One region of the Pseudomonas asgharzadehiana genome, then DNA from elsewhere that is predicted to be linked to it. Evidence: predicted binding sites of a transcription regulator. Region 1 holds the regulator's gene; each other region holds the start of a gene.
The links. The regulator FliA, encoded in region 1, starts transcription of late flagellar genes. The targets are predictions, from matches to a motif close to CTAAAGTTTNNNNNNNNNNNGCCGNTAA.
Positions count from the first base shown of each region.

Region 1 (5,187 bases):
CATGCAACTGGTCGAGCAGCGATTCGAATTCTGCGTCGGTAATGTCTTCGCTGGTCGGCGCCGCTGCCGGTGCTTCGGCGGCCGGGGCTTCGGCTTCGGCCTTGACGGCACTGAGGGAGTTGAGCAGTTGTTCGAACTCAGTGTCCGTGACATCCGCTTCAGGCTCCGCCACAGGCTCCGGCGCCGCTTCAACCACCGGCGCGCAAGTGTCCGCAGGCTCTGCATAGCGCGCCAGGGCCGCCAACAGTTCCGGCGTGGCCGCCGTGATCGGGGCACGTTCACGCACTTGGCTGAACATGCCGTTGACCGCATCCAGTGCTTCGAGAATCACGTCCATCAACTCCGAATCAACGTGACGCTCACCCTTGCGCAGGATGTCGAACACGTTCTCGGCGATGTGGCAGCACTCCACCAGCTCATGGAGCTGGAGGAAGCCGGCGCCCCCTTTTACAGTGTGAAAACCGCGAAAAATTGCATTGAGCAGGTTCGCATCATCCGGGCGGCTTTCCAGCTCGACCAGTTGCTCGGACAGTTGCTCTAAAATTTCGCCGGCCTCTACAAGGAAATCCTGAAGGATCTCTTCATCGGCGCCGAAGCTCATGTGGGTGCTCCTTAGAAGCCTAAACTGGATAACAGGTCATCTACGTCATCCTGACCTGACACAACGTCTTCACGTTTATCGGCATGAATCTGCGGACCTTCACCCTTGGCGAGATGTTTTTGTGGATCTTTTTCCGAGAGGATCGCTTCGCGGTCATGTTCAATGCCGGCAAAACGGTCAACCTGGCCTGCCATAAGCACCAATTTGAGCAAGTTGCTTTCCACTTCGGTGACCAACTGGGTCACACGCTTGATCACCTGACCGGTGAGGTCCTGGTAATCCTGGGCCAGCAAAATATCGTTGAGGTTGCTGGAAACCGTGCGGTTTTCCTGCTCGCTGCGCGACAAGAAGCCTTCAACCCGACGTGCCAGCTCACGAAACTCCTCAGCCCCGACTTCCCGGCGCATGAAGCGGCCCCAATCGGCGCTCAGGGCCTGGGCTTCAGTGGCCATGCCGTTGACCAGGGGCGTGGCGTTCTCCACCAGGTCCATGGTGCGGTTGGCCGCCGCCTCAGTCAGCCTGACCACATAGGACAGGCGTTCGGTGGCATCGGTGATCTGTGAGATTTCTTCGGCCTGGGGCATGTGCGGGTCAATCTGGAAATTGACAATCGCACTGTGCAGCTCGCGTGTGAGCTTGCCCACTTCCTGATACAGGCCGCGGTCACGGGTCTGGTTGAGCTCATGGATCAACTGCACCGCGTCGCCGAACTGGCCTTTTTCAAGGCTGTCGACCAACTGGTGAGCATGTTTTTTCAGGGTCGACTCAAAGTCTCCCTGTGACGTTTCGTTATGCTCCATAGCTCCCCCGCGATGGCATCAGCCGTGGATGCGTTCGAAGATTTTTTCGATCTTCTCTTTCAAGGCCAGTGCAGTGAATGGCTTGACCACGTAACCGTTAACACCCGCCTGGGCAGCTTCGATGATCTGCTCACGCTTGGCTTCGGCGGTGACCATCAGCACGGGAAGGCTGCGCAGCTTTTCGTCGGCCCGCACATGACGCAGCAAGTCGATACCGGTCATGCCCGGCATGTTCCAGTCGGTTACCAGAAAGTCGATGCTCCCGCTGTTGAGGATCGGAATCGCCGTAAGGCCATCATCCGCCTCGACCGTGTTTGTGAACCCAAGGTCACGCAACAGGTTTTTTATGATCCGCCGCATCGTTGAGAAGTCATCAACGATGAGGATTTTCATGTTCTTGTCCAATTCGACCTCCAAGCAGTCTTAAACGCGCCCAGCACCTGGACGCGTCATTTCAATCAACAGGCATTACACAAAAAGGACTGCCGGGGGCACCACGGGCCGAACCCGCGAAGATCCATCACCTTCGCGGTATCGCTTTGCAGTGTCCCCACACTGCCTGTCAGCGCGCTCGCCACTCTCCCAAACGCCCCCGCAAGCGAGCGGCGCACTGGCTGTGTAACTGGCTGACTCGCGATTCGCTGACCCCCAGGACCTCACCGATTTCCTTGAGGTTCAGCTCTTCGTCGTAGTACAGCGCCAATACCAGTCGCTCACGCTCAGGCAAATTGGCAATCGCGTCCGCCAACGCACCCTGAAAGCGTTCATCTTCCAGGTCTCGCGCCGGCTCCATATGAGTACTCGCGCCGTCCTCGTGCAGCCCTTCGTGTTCACCGTCCTGCAACAGGTCGTCGAAACTGAACAGGCGGCTGCCCAAGGTGTCGTTCAAAATCCCGTAATAATCGTCGAGACTCAATTGGAGTTCGGCCGCAACTTCGTGATCTTTAGCGTCGCGACCGGTTTTTGCTTCAATTGCGCGAATTGCGTCACTGACCATGCGCGTATTGCGGTGTACCGAACGAGGCGCCCAATCACCCTTGCGCACTTCATCGAGCATGGCGCCCCGGATACGGATACCCGCATACGTCTCGAAACTCGCGCCTTTGGTGGCATCGTATTTGGTTGACACTTCGAGCAGGCCAATCATGCCGGCCTGGATCAGGTCTTCTACCTGGACGCTGGCGGGCAGGCGTGCCAGCAGGTGATAGGCGATGCGCTTGACCAGCGGCGCATAACGCTCGATCAACTCGCCCTGACTGTCACGGGCGGACTTCTTGTAGGCGTTATAGCCGTTCGCTGTCATAGCACGGGTCCTGCGCTCGTCTGATGTACCAATCGCTCGACGAAAAACTCCAGATGCCCCCGTGGGTTGGCGGGCAACGGCCAAGTATCGACCTTTTGGGCAATAGCCTTGAACGCCAATGCGCATTTGGAACGAGGGAACGCTTCGTAGACCGCACGCTGCTTTTGCACAGCCTTGCGCACACACTCGTCGTAGGGAACTGCACCGACGTATTGTAAGGCGACATCGAGGAAGCGATCCGTGACCTTGGTCAACTTGGCGAACAGGTTGCGCCCTTCCTGCGGGCTCTGGGCCATGTTGGCCAGTACGCGGAAGCGGTTCATGCCGTAGTCACGGTTAAGTAATTTGATCAGGGCGTAGGCGTCGGTGATCGAGGTGGGTTCATCGCAGACCACCAGCAACACTTCCTGCGCCGCGCGCACGAAGCTGACCACGGATTCGCCGATCCCGGCGGCGGTGTCGATCACCAGCACGTCGAGGTTGTCGCCGATATCGCTGAATGCCTGGATAAGGCCGGCATGCTGCGCCGGGCTCAGGTGCACCATGCTCTGGGTGCCGGAGGCGGCCGGCACGATGCGGATCCCGCCAGGGCCTTGAAGCAGCACATCGCGCAGCTCACAGCGCCCCTCGATCACATCGGCAAGCGTGTGTTTGGGCGTCAACCCCAGCAGAACGTCGACGTTCGCCAGTCCCAGGTCAGCATCCAGCAGCATGACGCGACGGCCAAGTTCTGCCAGGGCCAGGGACAAATTCACTGACACGTTAGTTTTTCCGACGCCACCTTTGCCGCCGGTCACCGCGATCACCTGTACGGGATGCATGCTGCCCATTTTATTTCTTTACCTTGTCTTGCTTAGACGCAGGCTACATGGCTTGGCCGCGTGAATCGCTTGCAGACCATCGATGTAGATACTTTTCACGGTGTTCATCTGACTCAACCGACCCGTTTTGCCGGGTTGTGATAGAGATCGGCGAACATGTCGGCCATCGCTTCCTCGCTAGGCTCGTCTTGCATTTGTACGCTGACGGCGCGGCTGACCAACTGATGACGGCGCGGCAGATGCAGATCATCCGGGATCCGCGGCCCATCGGTCAGGTAAGCCACCGGCAGTTCGTGGCTGATAGCCAGGCTCAGCACTTCACCCAGGCTGGCGGTTTCATCCAGTTTAGTCAGGATGCAACCGGCCAGCCCGCAGCGTTTGTAGCTGTGATACGCAGCGGTAAGAACCTGTTTCTGGCTGGTGGTTGCAAGCACCAGGTAATTTTTTGACTTGATGCCACGCCCGGCCAGGCTTTCGAGCTGCATACGCAACGCCGGGTCGCTGGCTTGCAGGCCGGCGGTGTCGATCAGCACCACGCGCTTGCGCAGCAGCGGGTCGAGGGCATTGGCCAGGGATTGACCGGGGTCGACATGGGTAACCGGCACATTGAGGATGCGGCCCAGGGTCTTGAGCTGTTCCTGGGCGCCGATACGGTAGCTGTCCATGCTCACCAGCGCGATATTCTGGGCGCCGTACTTAAGCACATAACGGGCGGCAAGCTTGGCCAGCGTGGTGGTCTTGCCCATGCCGGCCGGGCCGACCATGGCGATCACTCCGCCCTCTTCCAAGGGTTCGATCTGTGGCGTGGTGATCATCCGCGCCAAGTGGGCCAGCAACATGCGCCAGGCCTGGCGAGGCTCTTCGATTTCGTGGGTCAGCGCCAACAGGTCGCGGGACAACGGGCCGGACAGGCCGATGCGTTGCAGGCGACGCCACAAGTTGGCCTGTTGCGGTTTGCTGCCTTGCAGTTGGGTCCAGGCCAGCGAGCCGAGCTGCACTTCGAGCAACTCGCGCAGGCCATTGAGTTCAAAGCGCATCGAGTCGAACGCGCGCTGGTCGACTGCGGCGGCCGGGGCGGGCGCGGCAGGACGCGGCGGTTCGATGAAAGTGGGCTCGACCAACGGCTCGGCAGCCGTCAGCGGCAGGCCGGCGAACAACTGGCGATTGGTGGTGGCATCGCTGTCGCCGCGCATGCTCAGTTCGGCCTGGGCCGAGACGATGCGCGAGGCAGTCTTGCGCAGCTCGTCTTCAAGCTCCATGTTCGGCACGCGCGGCGCCAGGGCCTGGGGGGTGTAATCCAGGGCAGCCGTCAGCTCGACACCGCCGGCAATACGACGGTTACCGATAATCGCGGCGTCGGCGCCCAGCTCATCACGGACCAGTTTCATGGCCTGACGCATATCGGCGGCGAAAAAACGCTTCACTTGCATAACCCACTACCCTCAGCCGTTGGGCCCTACTGTCGCGACGATAGTCACTTGCTTGTTGTCAGGAATTTCCTGATAAGCCAAAACGTGCAAATTCGGTACTGCCAGGCGCCCGAACCGCGACAACATTGCCCGGACCGGGCCTGCCACCAGCAGAATCACCGGTTGGCCCTGCATTTCCTGGCGCTGCGCGGCGTCGATCAACGAACGCTGCAGTTTTTCAGCCATGCTTGGC
Region 1 covers NZ_CP077079.1:4,525,277-4,530,463, forward strand. The annotation lists gene KSS96_RS20395 (chemotaxis protein CheA) at 1-601, opposite strand, end outside; gene KSS96_RS20400 (protein phosphatase CheZ) at 613-1,401, opposite strand; gene KSS96_RS20405 (chemotaxis response regulator CheY) at 1,420-1,794, opposite strand; gene fliA (RNA polymerase sigma factor FliA) at 1,964-2,704, opposite strand; gene fleN (flagellar synthesis regulator FleN) at 2,701-3,534, opposite strand; gene flhF (flagellar biosynthesis GTPase FlhF) at 3,639-4,955, opposite strand; gene flhA (flagellar biosynthesis protein FlhA) at 4,968-5,187, opposite strand, start outside.

Region 2 (5,187 bases), 1.4 Mb from region 1:
GGTGATACTACGTATGAAACCAATGTTCGATAAGCCGTCTGAAATGCGATAGTTTGTCCCACTGACAGGACAATAGGCTCCACCATGCAAGACCTTAACGACCTCTACTATTTCGCCAAAGTTGTCGAAGCCGGCGGTTTCGCGGCCGCCGGTCGGCTGTTGGGCATTCCCAAGTCACGGCTGTCGCGGCGCATTGCCGAGCTGGAAGAACGCCTGGGCGCGCGCCTGCTGCAACGCACTACCCGGCAGTTGACCCTGACCGCCGTTGGCGAGCGCTACCTGCGTCACTGCCAGGCAATGCTGCTGGAAGCCGAGATGGCCGATGAGGCCGTGGCGAGTATGTCCAGCGAGCCGCGCGGGCGGTTGCGAGTCACTTGCCCGGTGGGCTTGGCACAAAACATGATGCCCGACGTGGTTGCCGGGTTCCTCGCCGCCCACCCCCAGGTGCAATTGGAAATGACCCTGGTCAATCGCCGTGTCGACCTGGTGGCCGAAGGCATCGACGTGGCCCTGCGCGTGCGCGAATTGGGCGACGAGGACCCGCTGTTGGTCACCAAGCGCCTGCGTCCGGCCCAGACCGTGCTGGTTGCCAGCCCCAACTTTCTAAACGGCCGCCAGGTCAGCACCCTCGATGACCTCAAGCACTTGCCGATACTTGGCGCATTGGAGGCCGACCGCATGGTGCACCAGCGTATGCTCGACCCTCGGGGCAACCCGCACGACCTGGTGATGGAAGCGCGGTTGGGCGTGGATGACTTCAACGTACGCAAGGCCAGCGCGATCATGGGCCTGGGCTTTACCGTGCTGCCGATGATGTATTGCGAGGAAGAGCTGGCCAGCGGTCGCTTGGTGCAACTGCTGCCCGAATGGTCGTTGCCCGGCGGCTGGCTACAGGCGGTGTACCCCCATCGACGTGGCGTACTGCCGGCCATTCGCGCTTGGATCGATTATCTGGAAGAAGGCTTTAAAAGCTGCGGAGACCGCCTGCTATGAAGATGACCGAAGAACACGTCGCCACGTTCTGCCTGAGCCTGCCCGGCGCGCGGGAGGACTACAAATGGGGTGGCGTGCGGGTGTTTTCAATTGCCGGCAACAAGATGTTCGCGTTACAGAACCTGCGCGGCGACTCGCTGGCGTTCAAGGTCGATAAAGCGTTGTTCCTGGGCCACGTGGACCGCCCCGGCATCCACCCCGCGCCGTACCTGGCGCGTGCGCAGTGGGTGATCATGAACACGCCCTACCCGCTCGGCGCCGAGGAGCTGCGCGGCTTGTTGCGGCGTTCCCACCAACTGGTGGTGAGCAAACTGCCCAAGCGCACGCAGATCGGCTTGCTGCTAGAGGACTGACAGCCAGCTGCCGCCCAGGAACAACTGGTCCAGCCAGAATACTTGATGCAGCAGCACGATCACCCAGAACAGCACCTGGTAAGACACTTTGCGCGTCTTGTGGCGCAACACCTGCTGGGCAATCAACGCGCCTGGCCAACCGCCTGCCAGTTCCACCGCATGCAGGATGTTTTCCGGGGTGCGCCAACTGTCGGTGCGCGCCTTGCGCTTATCGCTCCAGTACAGCAAAAACGCGACCACACTGACCAGACCGTAGGCCGCCAGCGGGATCACGGTTTCACCGCGCCGCCACACCCCTATCGAGCCCAGCAGCGGCGCCGCGCACAACAGCGCAAAGATCGCCGCCTTCAAGCGCGGATGCTGGATGCTCATGCCTTGGCCGCTGCCCAGTCGATCCAGCCGAACTGCCAGGTCGCCAGGATCAACAGGCCAAACCCGATGCGGTACCAGGCAAACGCCGCATAGCTATGGCTGGCGATGAACTTGAGCAGCCCCTTGACCGCGATCATCGCAAAGATGAACGAGGTCACAAAACCGATGGCGAACACCGGCAGGTCCGCCGGTTGGAACAGGTCGCGGTACTTATAGCCCGAGTACACCGCCGCACCGACCATGGTGGGCATGGCCAGGAAGAATGAGAACTCGGTGGCGGTCTTGCGCGACAGGCCGAACAACAGGCCGCCAATGATGGTGGAGCCGGAGCGGGACGTACCCGGGATCATCGCCAGGCACTGGGCGAAGCCGACCTTGAGTGCGTCTTTCCAGGTGATGTCGTCGACACTCTCGGCGTGCACCTCATGCTCGCGGCGCTCGGCCCACAACATGATGATGCCGCCCACCACCAGCGCCGTGGCCACGGTGATCGGGTTGAACAGGTAATGGTGGATCAGGTCGGCGAAAATCACGCCCAGCACCACGGCGGGCAAAAACGCGATCAACAGGTTGAGTGTGAAACGCTGGGCGTTGCGCTGGGTGGGCAAGCCGGTGACCACATCCAGAATCTTGCGACGGAACTCCCAGACCACCGCCAGGATGGCGCCGAGCTGGATGATGATATTGAACGCCATCGCGCGTTCGCCGCCGAAGTCGAGCAAATCGGCGACGATGATCTGGTGACCGGTGCTGGAAATCGGCAGGAACTCTGTAAGCCCCTCTACTACGCCAAGAATCAATGCCTGAATGGCGGTCCAAAAATCCATGCTTCCCCCAAAGGTCATGCGCGGTGGCATGCCTTATCAATCTTTTTTAATGGTTCACTGACCGAGCGCGCGAAAGGCCCGGCGTTGATGGCGATCAATGCCGGCCTGCAAAATTTCGTGAAAAATCAGACAGTACTCAGGTTTTGCGACTTCAGGCCGAAAGCCTATCAGACAAGGCGTAAAAGTCGATGCGACGCCCACAATTATAAAAAGCCCGGAGTGACAGGACGATGAACAGTTTGCGCAATATGTCGATCAGCCGCCGCCTTTGGCTGATCCTGATAGTCGCCGTGCTGATGCTGCTGGCCTTGGGTTTGCTGATGCTCAAGCAGATTCATGACGATCTTTACCAGGCCAAAAGCCAACAGACCCAGCACGTGGTCCAGACCGCCAGCGGGATACTGACGTTTTATCACAGCCTCGAAACCACCGGCGTGATGACCCGCGAAGCCGCGCAAAAACAAGCCCTGAGCGCAGTGCGTGGGTTGCGTTATAGCCATGATGATTATTTCTGGATCAACGACCTCACGCCCGTGATGATCATGCACCCGACCAACCCCAAGCTCGACGGCCAGAACCTTTCGGCTATCCGCGATCCGGACGGCTTTGCGATCTTCAACGAGTTCGTCAGCCTGGCCAAGGCCAAGGGCGCCGGCATCGTCAACTACCGCTGGCCCAAGCCCGGCTCCGAAGCGCCGGTGGCCAAGACCTCGTATATCCAACTGTTTGAACCCTGGGGCTGGATCATCGGCTCCGGCGTATACGTGGACGATGTGCAAGCCGAGTTCAGCGCCCAAGTGTGGAAAGCCTCGTTCATTGTGCTGGGCATCGCGCTGCTGATGGGTTTGCTGGTGGCGTTGATTGCCCGCAGCATCGTGCAACCGTTGCAGGCCGCAGTGAACGCCATGGGTAATATTGCCAGCGGCGAAAGCGATCTGACCCGCAGCCTCGACACCCACGGCCGCGACGAAGTCACCCAACTGTCCCAGCACTTCAACAGCTTTACCGCGAAGCTGCGCCAGGTGGTGAGCCAGTTGCAGTCGTGCGCCAACGCCCTTGGGCAATCGTCCACGGAGATGGGCAATAACGCCAGCCAGGCCCATGACCGCAGCCAACAGCAGTCGCAGCAGATGGAACTGGTGGCCACCGCCATCAATGAAGTCACCTACGGCGTGCAGGACGTGGCCAAGAACGCCGAACATGCCGCCAGCGAAATGCGCGAAGCCGAAGCACAGGCCCAACAAGGCCAGGTCAATATCGACGGCAGCCTGCAGCAGATCGATCAGCTGTCCCATACCATCAGCCAGGCCGTTGAAGTGATCCGCACCCTGTCCAGCGAAAGCACACAGATCGGTGGCGTGCTGGAAGTGATCCGCTCCATCGCCGACCAAACCAACCTGCTGGCCCTGAACGCCGCCATCGAAGCGGCACGTGCCGGCGAGCAAGGTCGCGGGTTCGCCGTGGTGGCCGACGAAGTGCGCCTGCTTGCCCAGCGCACGCAAAAATCCACCGCCGAAATCCAGGTGATGATCGAGCGCCTGCAAGGCCACTCGGAAGCGGCGGTCAAGGTGATCAGCGACAGCCACAGCGCCTCGCAACTCACCATCGAGCAAGCAGGCCAGGCCGGCGCCAGCCTCACGGCCATCGGCCAGGCCCTGCGCAACCTCAACGGCCTGAACGCCTCGATTGCCAGCGCTACCCTGCAACAAGCGCACGTGGTGGAAGACATCAACCAGAACGTTACCGAGGCTGCGGGCTTGTCCCACAGCACGGCGATAGCCGCAGAGCAGTCGAGCCTGGCCAGTACCCAGTTGCGCGGTTTGAGCGACCAACTCGACGGCCTGCTCCGCCAATTCAAGGTCTGACGTACATATCAAGATGTGGGAGGGGGCTTGCTCCCACATTTGCCCTTCAGTGTTTTGAAGATTGCTTACCTCTGGTTACAATCACCGCCCTCTCCCACTCCCCCAAGGATCCGCCATGTCCGGGCTTGAACTGATCGCCGCCGCCCTGGGGGTGATCGCTGTCTGGCTGACGGTCAAGCAAAACCCGTGGTGCTGGCCCATCGGCCTGGTGATGGTGCTGCTCTATACCTGGGTGTTCTACGACGTGAAACTCTATTCCGACATGCTGCTGCAAGTGGTCTATGCGGCGCTGCAGGTGTATGGCTGGTGGCAATGGACCCGCGCCGGCGAAGTCAAGCACGGCCGCCAGGTCACCCGGCTGGGAGTGCCTGCGGTGATGGCCAGCCTGGCCGTGGGCGCAGTGGGCAGCCTGTTGCTAGGCGCCGCCATGGCCCACTGGACCGACGCCGCGCAACCGTGGCTCGACGCCGCCCTCACCGGCTTCAGCCTGGTCGCGCAAATGTGGATGGCGCAAAAGCGCGTGCAATGCTGGCCGTTGTGGATTGCGGTGGATGTGATCTTCGTCGGGCTGTTCCTCTATAAAGGCCTCTATCTCACCGCCGCGCTCTATGCGCTGTTCACTGTGATCGCCGTGCAAGGCTGGCGTGAATGGCGCGCCGACCCGGCGTTGCAGCCATGAAGGTAGTGGTGCTGGCCGGCCCCGAATCCAGCGGTAAAAGTTGGTTGGCGGCGCAGCTGCACGCGCATTTCGGCGGCTTGATGGTCGGCGAATATGTG
Region 2 covers NZ_CP077079.1:3,127,596-3,132,782, reverse strand. The annotation lists gene KSS96_RS14105 (LysR substrate-binding domain-containing protein) at 85-993, shown strand; gene KSS96_RS14100 (MmcQ/YjbR family DNA-binding protein) at 990-1,346, shown strand; gene KSS96_RS14095 (DUF1294 domain-containing protein) at 1,335-1,718, opposite strand; gene KSS96_RS14090 (undecaprenyl-diphosphate phosphatase) at 1,715-2,545, opposite strand; gene KSS96_RS14085 (methyl-accepting chemotaxis protein) at 2,776-4,410, shown strand; gene pnuC (nicotinamide riboside transporter PnuC) at 4,526-5,089, shown strand; gene KSS96_RS14075 (AAA family ATPase) at 5,086-5,187, shown strand, end outside.
Region 2: the regulator FliA is predicted to act here: its motif matches at 2,681-2,708, upstream of KSS96_RS14085 (methyl-accepting chemotaxis protein).

Region 3 (5,187 bases), 1.4 Mb from region 1:
TGTCCCCCATGGCGACCGACGCGGCTATCCAATTGCAGCCCCTGCCCCCGCTGGCGGCCGATATCGGCATCGTTGCCGACCGCCAACGCCTCACCCAGGTGCTGCTGAACCTGCTGTCCAATGCGATCAAATACAACCGCCGCGAAGGCCAGGTGAGCATCGAGGTCACGGTCGACGGGCCGCGTATCGGTGTAGCGGTGTGCGATACCGGCACAGGCATTGCGGCGGGTCACCTGGGGCAGTTGTTCACCCCGTTCGAGCGCCTGGGTGCCGACCCGAATGTGGAAGGCAGCGGCCTGGGCCTGGCGCTGAGCAAAAGCCTGCTGGAGCAAATGGACGGCCGGCTGACCGTGCAAAGCCAGGTCGGTATCGGCTCACGCTTTACCCTGGAGCTGCCGTTCGCGCGCCTGCCGGGCTCACCGCTCAGGGTGCCCACGGTGATCGACAGCGAATGGAAGCGCCCTGCCCCCGCCGCTTGCCGGGTGCAGGGCAACGTGTTGTGCATCGAAGACAACCTCTCCAGCCTGGCGCTGATCGAAACCCTGCTGCAACGCCGGCCGGGGATAAAGCTGCTGTCGAGCATGCAAGGCCAACTGGGCCTGGACCTGGCCGCACAGCATCGGCCGCAGCTGATTCTGCTGGATGTTTCGCTGCCGGACATCGACGGTTTGAAAGTGCTGCAGCGCTTGCGCGGCTCGGCGCTCACCCGCGACATCCCGGTACTGATGATCACCGCCGATGCCAGCGACCCTACCCGCCGGGCCTTGCAGGACGCCGGCGCAACGGCGGTGCTGAGCAAGCCCATCAACATCCCGGCGTTTCTCGCCCACCTCGACCAGTATTTTCCGGAGCCCGCGTGAACACCGACCTGCGCATTCTGATCATCGACGACCAACGCCCGAACCTTGAACTGGTGGAGCAACTGCTCGCCCGTGAAGGGTTGACCCATGTACTGAGCAGTACCCAGCCGCTGCGCACCCTGGAACTGTTCAACAGCTTCGAGCCGGACCTGGTGATCCTCGACCTGCACATGCCCGAATTCGATGGCTTTGCCGTGCTCGAACAACTCAACCGACGCATCCCCCAGGGCGAATACCTGCCGATCCTGGTGCTCACCGCCGACGCCACCCGCGACACCCGCCTGCGCGCCCTGGCCCTGGGCGCACGCGACTTCATCAGCAAACCACTGGACGCGCTGGAAACCATGTTGCGGGTATGGAACCTGCTGGAAACCCGCGCGCTGTACAAAACCCTGCGCAAGCTGATACCCGCGCAGCAGATCGAGTTGTTGCAACGGCGTGAATCAACGGGCAATCTCCACGCCGCCGGGGACGCTCCGGTCTAGTTCCCCCATCGATCGCACCTCAAGGACGACCCGCACATGGCGGCTTCGAACAAATGGCTGATGTCGTCAGTCGCGTATTACCTGGATTTTTTCACCATCCCCTTGTTCATCGGCTTTGCGCTCTGGCTGGCGCCGCTTGCCCCGTGGCAATTGCTCGCCGGCCTGTTGGCCTGGACGCTGGTGGAGTATTGCGCGCACCGTTTTCTGTTCCATTCGCTGTATCGCCGCGAGCACTGGACCCATCACATTGATGTACTGGCCTATATCGGGGTGTCGAGCTGGAAAACCAGCTCCACCTTTGCCGCGCTGCTGTTGTTTGCCTGGTACACCGGCCTGACCTCGGCGTTCATCGGCGCGGTGACCGGCTACTTCTATTACATCTCGGTGCATTACGTGATGCACCGCCCCGAGCATTGGGCGTATCGCTATATTCCGGGGCTGGTTGCCAACCACGACCTGCATCACCGCCAAGGCATCGAAAAAAACTTCGGGGTCTCTTCACCGCTGTGGGACCACGTGTTTCGCACGTTTATTCGCACGCCGGCACGGGTTGAAACAACGGAGTGAACGTAACGTAGCGGTCATAAACCAGACGGAAGGCATACAGGGAGGTCTAAAGTTACGGCGGTTGGGGCGGATAACTCCTATGTTGTTTATATCCGCAACACTGTTCAGGGACCGAACTCATGACCCAGAGTCAATCCAGCCGTACTGCCCTTCCTGGTCATCCGCGTTTTCTTTGGTTCGCTTTCATCCCGGTCATCCCCGGCGCCGCCTGGATACTCGTGCAGTCCGCCTCCCCGGCCAACCTGGCGGCCTGCGTGGGGCTGGCGTTGGTTGGCCTGGGCGCGTGCGCCTGGAGCGCCCGGGCGCAGCGCCAAGCCGTGCAGCGCGCCCTTGCGCTGGCCGCCCCTTGCGCGGCGCAGGCCGGGCAACAGAGCGCGGATGCACGGGCACAACTCGACGAAGTCTTGCTGGGCGCCATGCCGATCTGGGCCAAACACGTGGAAAGCTCGCGCCAGCAGACTGAAGACGCCATTGTCAGCCTGGCGAATCGTTTCACCGGTATTTCCACGCGGTTGCAAGACACCGTGCAGGCCTCGCAGCAAGCCGCCGGCGAGCTCGACGGGCAGGCCGCCGACGGAGCCCTCAAGGTGTTGGCGCGCAGCGACAGCGAATTGAGCCAAGTGATCGACTCCCTCAAGGCCGCGCAATCGAGCCGTGACCAGACCCTGTCCCAAGTGCGCAGCCTCACTGCCTATACCGGTGAGTTGCGCAGCATGGCCGCCGACGTGGCGGCCATTGCGGCACAAACCAACCTGCTGGCCCTCAACGCGGCGATCGAAGCGGCACGCGCCGGTGAAGCCGGTCGTGGTTTTGCGGTAGTGGCCGATGCGGTACGCAGCCTGTCGAGCAAGTCCAGCGAGACCGGCCAGCAGATGTCGGCCAAGGTCGACATCATCAATAACGCCATCACCCAACTGGTGCAAGCGGCCTCCAGCAGCGCCGACCAGGACAGCCACTCGGTCGCGGCGTCCGAGCAGAGTATCCAGCAGGTGCTCGAACGCTTTCAGAACATCACCGGTCGCCTGGCCGACTCCGCCGATCTGCTCAAGCAGGAAAGCTACGGGATTCGCGACGAGATGACCGACGTGCTGGTCAACCTGCAATTCCAGGACCGGGTCAGCCAGATCCTCAGTCACGTGCGCGACAACATGCATGCCCTGCATGAACACCTGCTGCAGGCCAGCCAGTCGCCGGACCAGCCGGTCAACGTGGATGCGCGGCAATGGCTGGCGCGCATGGAGGCCACTTACGCCACCGACGAGCAGCGGCGCACACACCATGGCGACGCCGCTGCGCAACAGACTTCACAAGACATCACCTTTTTCTAGGAGCACAGCATGGCAAAGAATGTATTAGTGGTGGACGACTCCAGCAGCGTGCGCCAAGTGGTCGGCATTGCCTTGAAGAGCGCCGGCTATGAGGTGATCGAGGCGTGCGATGGCAAGGACGCGCTGGGCAAGCTCAACGGGCAGAAGGTGCACTTGATCATCAGCGACGTGAACATGCCCAACATGGACGGCATCACCTTCGTCAAGGAGGTCAAGAAGCTGGCCAGCTACAAGTTCACGCCGATCATCATGCTGACCACCGAATCGCAGGAATCGAAAAAAGCCGAGGGCCAGGCCGCGGGCGCCAAAGCCTGGGTGGTCAAGCCGTTCCAGCCGGCGCAGATGCTGGCGGCGGTGTCCAAGTTGATCCTGCCCTGATCGCCGACGGCCCGGAGGCCCCATGCCTATCACCCATGAAACACTCGACGGCGCCGCCCGCGTGGGCATCGAGGGCGAGCTGACGATCTACACCGTGGCCGAACTGGCCGCTGCGCTGCTGCCCCGGATCAGCACTGCGCCGCGCCTGGAGGTCGACCTGTCAGAGGTCACGGAAATCGACGGCGCCGGCCTGCAATTACTGGCGGTGATCCGCCGTGAAGCCGCCGCCGGCGGCACGCCGGTCAGCCTTGTAGGGCAGAGCCAGGCGATTACCCAAACATTGCATTTATGTGGCGGCACGCTGTTTTAGCGCGCCATAGCCGATCAATGAGCGACAAAGGAATGTCCAGGTGAGTATTAATCTCGATCAGGCACAGCAGACCTTTATCGTCGAGGCACGCGAGCTGTTGCAGGTCATGGAGCAATCCCTGCTGCAATTGGAAAACGAGCCAGGTGATGAGGATGCCATCGGCGCGGTGTTTCGCGCCGCACATACCATCAAGGGCTCCGCTGGGTTGTTTGGCCTGGCGCCCATCGTCGGGTTCACGCATATCGTCGAAGATGTACTCGACCGCCTGCGCGAGGGCAGTGTAACCGTGGATGCGGCGCTGATCGCGCTGCTGCTCAAGTGCGGCGACCACATGCTCGAACTGATCGAGGCGGTCGACCATCACGACGGCGCGCTGCAGCCTGCCACGCTGGAACGCGGTGAGGTGTTGCGCGAGGCGCTGAGCGCCTATCAGCCGCTGCAGGCCGCCCCCGCCGGCGGCGAAATCGCCGTGACGGATGACGCGCCTCAGGCCGAGCTGCTCTGGCATATTTCCCTGCGCTTCGGCGTGGACGTGTTTCGCAACGGCATGGACCCGTTGTCCTTCCTGCGTTACCTCGACACCTTGGGCCAGGTGCTACAGGTCACTACCCTGACCGACAGCATTCCACCCGTGGACGCCTGGGACCCGGAAAGCTGCTACCTGGGATTCGAGATCGACCTGCGTTCGAATGCCAGCCACACAACCCTCAACGAAGTCTTCGATTTCGTGCGCGATGACTGTGAAGTACAGATTTGCGCCGTTGATGAGCCGAGCGACAGTGGCCCCGCCACCGGCACCGAGCTGGTCACCCAGGCCGCGCCCGCCAGCCCCACGCAAGCTGCGCAACAGCGCGTGGCCACGGGCAGCGACGCCAAGCCCCGCGATGGCGCCTACGTGCGGGTCAATGCCGACAAGCTCGACGAATTGATCAATCTGGTGGGCGAGCTGGTTATCGCCAGCGCCGGTGCCAGCCTGCTGGCCCGCTCCTGCAACAACGACCCGTTGCAGGAAGCCACCTCCACCGTGTCGGGGCTGGTGGAAGAGATCCTCGATGGCGCCCTGCACCTGCGCATGATCCCGATCGGCGACACCTTCAATCGCTTCCGCCGCGTGGTACGCGATGTCAGCCAGGAATTGGGCAAGGACATCGACCTGATCATCAACGGTGCGGAAACCGAGCTGGACAAAACCGTGGTGGAGAAAATCGGCGACCCGCTGATGCATCTGTTGCGCAATGCCATGGACCACGGCATCGAAA
Region 3 covers NZ_CP077079.1:3,171,138-3,176,324, reverse strand. The annotation lists gene KSS96_RS14285 (ATP-binding protein) at 1-860, shown strand, start outside; gene KSS96_RS14280 (response regulator) at 857-1,345, shown strand; gene KSS96_RS14275 (sterol desaturase family protein) at 1,382-1,912, shown strand; gene KSS96_RS14270 (methyl-accepting chemotaxis protein) at 2,032-3,240, shown strand; gene KSS96_RS14265 (response regulator) at 3,250-3,618, shown strand; gene KSS96_RS14260 (STAS domain-containing protein) at 3,641-3,928, shown strand; gene KSS96_RS14255 (chemotaxis protein CheA) at 3,969-5,187, shown strand, end outside.
Region 3: the regulator FliA is predicted to act here: its motif matches at 1,959-1,986, upstream of KSS96_RS14270 (methyl-accepting chemotaxis protein).

Region 4 (5,187 bases), 200 kb from region 1:
CGCACTTCATCGGCCACCACCGCAAACCCCCTGCCCTGCTCACCGGCACGCGCCGCCTCGATGGCCGCGTTGAGCGCCAGCAGGTTGGTCTGTTCGGCAATGCCGCGAATGGTGTCGACCACCGATTGAATCTGCTGCCCCTGCTGGCTCACCTGCTGCAACGCATCGGCGGTGTCGGTAAGGCGTTGGTTGAGCTGCTGGATGCTCGCGGTGGTGCGCTGGCTGTCACGGCTGCTGTCTTCGGCAATGCGCCGGGTCTGCTGGGCGCTGCCCGAGGCTTGCTCGCAGCTTCTGGCGACGCCCATGGAGGTGGCGGCCAACTGCGTGGCGGCAGCGGCAATCTGGCTGATCTGGTGTTGCTGGTCTTCGACTTCAGTGAGGGTGCTGCCCGATTGCGAATTGAGGGTGAGCACCGCTGAGCCCAGTTGCTGGGTTTCGTGATTGACCCCCAGCAGGCTGGTGCGCAGCTGCATCACCGCCACGTTCAGTGCCGTGCTGATAGCCGCCAGTTCGTCACGCCCTTCCACCGCCACTTCCACGCACAGGTTACCGTCGCGCAGGGACTCGGCCAGGGTGGTGATGCCACTGGCGCTGCGGCGGATGGAAGCTTGCAGGCACACGAACAGGTACAGCGCCGCCAGGGCCAGCAGGCCGAACGTCAGCGCCAGGGGAATGAAGCGTTGGTTGGCGTGGCTGTGGTAGTAGCTCAAGCGCGCATCCAGCGAGGTGAGCGACTGCACACGCAGCGCGCCAAGCGAGGCGAGCGTGGTGTCGACACTGCGCTCAAAGCTGGTGGTGTCAAGCTTGATACTGCCGCCGAACACGCCGTCATCGAGCACTTTGAGTTCGTTATCCAACAGCTGCAGGCTGTTGTCGTACTGCGCGGTCCAGGGTTGCATGCCGTCGAATTGCTTGGCTTTGAGCGCAGTCGCAGCCTTGTCCAACTGGTCGCGCGCGTCGCCGATGCGGCTGCGCAGGTCGCGCATCTGCAAACGGCTTTGCAGGGTGAATTGCCCGGACGCGATGGACGATTGACCGACACTGGCCATGCGACCGATGCGCTCGATCAGGTCCGGCGTCTGCTGCGTGCCCATCTGCATCAGCATGTAGGTTTCCAGCCAGGGGTCGAGGATCAGGCCGGCGTCCAGGGTGATCTGCTCACGCAGGGTTTGCATCGCGCTCAGGGCCGAGGTGAAACGGTCGTAGCCGTCCGGCCACCAGCCCACGGTGCGCAGGGACGCGGAGTCCATGCCCTTGACCGTGGCCTGCAACGCGTCGAAGCGCGCCAGGATATCGGCCCCGGCGTTCTGGGTTTTGAGGGTATCGCCCAAGGTTTGCAGGCTTTGCTGGATCAGTGGGAAATTCGCATCGACCTTGTCCATCGCCGCCTTCGCCGCCGGCGTCGGGGCGTGCAGGATGTCTGCTGCTTTCCAGCGCGCGGCCAGGTTGCGCTGGGCGGTCAATTGGCCGTCCAGTGTGTCCAGGGCCAACAGTTGGCGGACGCCGGACTGTTCGTTGGAAATCACGCTTAATTTTTCACGATAGTCCTGCCCGATCATCCACAGGCTACCGGCCAGGGGCAGCATGAACAGGAAAAACAGAATCTGGAATTTACGTGCGAAACCGAGACGTCCGAGCAGGCGGATACCGGGTGATAACAAGCTGTGCATGTCCGACCACTCCCAAAAACAACCCACGCGAATAAACGGCAGGCCAAGCCTTGAAATGACTAACGGCAAAATGCCATGTCATTGATTAGCTTGGCACTAGCAAGATACGAGCCGCCGGCACGCAGCCCCGAAACAGCGCGCTCGGTGTGCTTATGGTGCCGGTGGCGCGCACGAAAATGGGGCAAAAGCACTCAGTGTCGGCCAGGGTGTTGTAACCGGCGGAGACGACTACCTGAGATGCGCTCCAAAACATCTTCAATTACAGGCATCCTATCGGCCGCGAACCGAACAAACTTGAAGGGCTGAATGCGTCTGACGGCAATCAAGCTCACCTCGGAAAAGGAAATCCTCTTGAATAAGAAACAACGCGACGATATCAGCAGATTCCTCAGCTACGTACTGCGCCATGCCCCGGAGTCATTGAGTATTGCACTGGACAGCGACGGCTGGACCGATATTGACGAACTGATCACAAAAGCCAACCGCCACGGGCATAACGTTGACCGCCAGGCCTTGCTCGATGTCGTTGAGACCAACGATAAAAAGCGCTTCACACTCTCCGACGATGGCTACCGCATCCGCGCCGCCCAAGGCCATAGCACTGAACACGTGCAGGTGCAGCACATCGAAAAGGAACCGCCGGCCGTGCTCTACCACGGTACCGCCAGCCGCTTCATGGCCTCCATCGACATTCAAGGACTGATTCCGGGCAGCCGGCACCATGTGCACCTGACAGAGAACCCTGAGACCGCGATGGCCGTCGGCAAGCGCTATGGGCAACCGGTGCTGCTCAGCATTGATACGCACGCGATGAGAAAGGCAGGCATGCGGTTCTTCCAGGCGGACAACGGCGTATGGCTGGTGGACGCAGTACCGGCGCCCTATTTGACTTGCATGTACTGAGTAAAATTATTGATGTGATCGTCCAGATTGTCTTCAAGCATCATCCGGTACTGCTCACAGAAATACTTCAGCATCGCCTCGCGCTCCTCGGCCATGTGCGCGCCGGATTTAAAATTACGCGCACACGCCCAGGCATTGAACCGGGTGGTGCCGAACATCATTGAGGCGCTGACCTGACCGAGGTCTTCGAAGGTTTTGAGCTGCTCGTTCGACAGTTCGATATGTGCGTCTGCGCGGTCGTAGAAGGCTTGGTCGGTGGTGTCGGCCATGGCAGGTGTCCTGGGTGAGCGAATGAGGCGGTTATTGGAGCATATCCGGCGCCATGGATGCGGATCCGGCGACAACAGCGATCAACCCAGCAATTGAATCATCCACTGAATCTGCCGGGCTATCTCTTGGCGCTTAGCCTCGGGCAGCGTCTGCCGTGCCTGTTCGAAGCCGGCCAGGGTCTTGTGCTTGAGGCGCAGCGCGCGTTGCCACTTGGCCAGGAAGACCGGCGTACGCGCCTGCATGTGCAGCGGGCCGAAGTACAATTCTTCAGCGCTGTACACCACAGGCTCCGAGCGCTCGGCGACGATGATTTCGTAGTAGAAGCGGTTTTCGTGCAGCAACTCTTCACTGACGATGCGGTAGCCGTTGTGCATCAACCACACGCGCAGCGGTTGCTCGCCGCCGTTGGGTTGCAGGACCAGCCGCTCATGACCGCTCAAATGGGCCTTGCCGGCTTCGAGGATGTCGCGGATCGTTTCGCCGCCCATGCCGCACAGGCTGACGGCGGTGATACGGTCGTCGGGTTCGATGGCCGACAAACCATCGGCCAAGCGCACGCGGATGCGCTGCTCCAGGCCGTTGTCACACACGGTACGCTTGGCCGCTTGAAAAGGCGTGGCGGCCACCTCCCCCGCCACGGCCGCCTCGATCACGCCACGGCGCAACAATGCCACCGGCAGGTAGGCGTGGTCCGAGCCGATATCGGCCAGGCGTGCGCCGTGCGGTATATGCGCCGCCACGCGCTCCAGGCGCTGGGACAATGTCTGTTCGTTCAACCTTGAGTCCTTGTCATTCGCCGGAAAACCGATCCCGGCTGTTGGTCAGGTGCAGCACCATGGCGGCCCGCGCCGCGTCCGGGTCCTGGCGTTTGATCGCATTAAAAATCGCCTCATGCTCAAGGTTCGCCAATTGCCCGAGCTTGGCAAAATCGGCGCCGCCGCGCTCGGCGCCCTTGACCTGAGTGCGGGGAATCATCGCATTGCCCAGGTGCGACATGATTTCGCTGAAGAACGTATTGCCGGTGGCCTCGGCGATCAGTTGGTGAAAGCGCTTGTCCTCTTCCACACAGCTGTCGTGGTTGGCCAGGCAGGCCTGGTAGTCATCCAGCGCCTGGCGCATATCGGCCAGTTGCACCTCGCTTCTGCGCAGCGCGGCCAGCGCTACCGCTTGTACTTCCAGGCCCAGGCGCAGTTCCAGCATGTTACGCACGCTGGCCACCGTATCCACATGCAGGCGCAAGCCCTGCTGGGCGTTTTGCTCCAGCACGAAGGTGCCGATGCCATGCCGCGTCTCCACCAGCCCCGAGGCCTGCAACTTGGAAAGCGCCTCGCGCACCACCGTACGGCTGACGCCGTGCTCACGCACGATGGTGGATTCGGACGGCAGTTTTTCACCGGGTTTCAATTGCCCGAGCTGGATGCGCTGGGTCAGGGCATCGACCACGCCTTGGGCCAGGTTGTTAGAGCGTCTACGCAGGGGCGCTGGGCTTTCAATGGGCATTGCGGGAGGTCCACGAGGTTGGGCTGGGCGGAGCTTAACATCCTGCTGGAGGGACATTGCTGAGCGCGTGAGAAAACCATCATCTTGTATGACAACCAATCTGTAGCGTTTAACAACTGACGCTATCGAGCGGGCATTTTCAAACAGAGGAATTCAACGCAAGCGCTCACAAAACCCCAATAAATACGGACTAATAACTAAACCAAGCAGCCCCCTGGTCACCTTATAAACACAAAAACACCCCGCCATGGATTGCGAACCCCAGAAATGCACTTGTATGATGTCTATCAACAACGCATACAAACCCGCATAAAAATAATCAGGGGGAGTTTTCCATTGTGACTCGTTCAAGCCATGCATCCGTTGCACCCACCCGCGATCCCGTCCTCACGCGCGCCGTGAGCAAAGTGAAGCGCCATGTGCTTCCACTGTTCGTGATCATGTTCATCCTCAACTACATCGACCGGGTCAATATCGGCTTCGTGCGCACGCACATGGAGCATGACCTGGGCATCGGCGCCGCGGCCTATGGCTTTGGCGCCGGGTTGTTCTTCATTGGCTACGCCCTGTTCGAAGTACCGTCCAACATGCTGCTGCAAAAGGTCGGCGCGCGCATCTGGCTGACCCGCATCATGTTCACCTGGGGCATCGTCGCGACGATGATGGCGTTCATCCAGAACGAAACCCACTTCTACATCCTGCGCTTTCTGCTGGGCGTGGCCGAGGCCGGTTTCTTCCCTGGGGTGATCTACTACTTCACGCGCTGGTTGCCGGGCGTGGAGCGCGGTAAAGCCATCGCGATTTTTCTCAGCGGCTCGGCGGTGGCGTCGTTGATCTCGGGCCC
Region 4 covers NZ_CP077079.1:4,325,030-4,330,216, forward strand. The annotation lists gene KSS96_RS19575 (methyl-accepting chemotaxis protein) at 1-1,670, opposite strand, end outside; gene KSS96_RS19580 (RNA 2'-phosphotransferase) at 2,022-2,573, shown strand; gene KSS96_RS19585 (DUF3144 domain-containing protein) at 2,552-2,842, opposite strand; gene KSS96_RS19590 (tRNA (adenine(22)-N(1))-methyltransferase) at 2,924-3,619, opposite strand; gene KSS96_RS19595 (FadR/GntR family transcriptional regulator) at 3,633-4,343, opposite strand; gene KSS96_RS19600 (MFS transporter) at 4,682-5,187, shown strand, end outside.
Region 4: the regulator FliA is predicted to act here: its motif matches at 1,941-1,968, upstream of KSS96_RS19575 (methyl-accepting chemotaxis protein).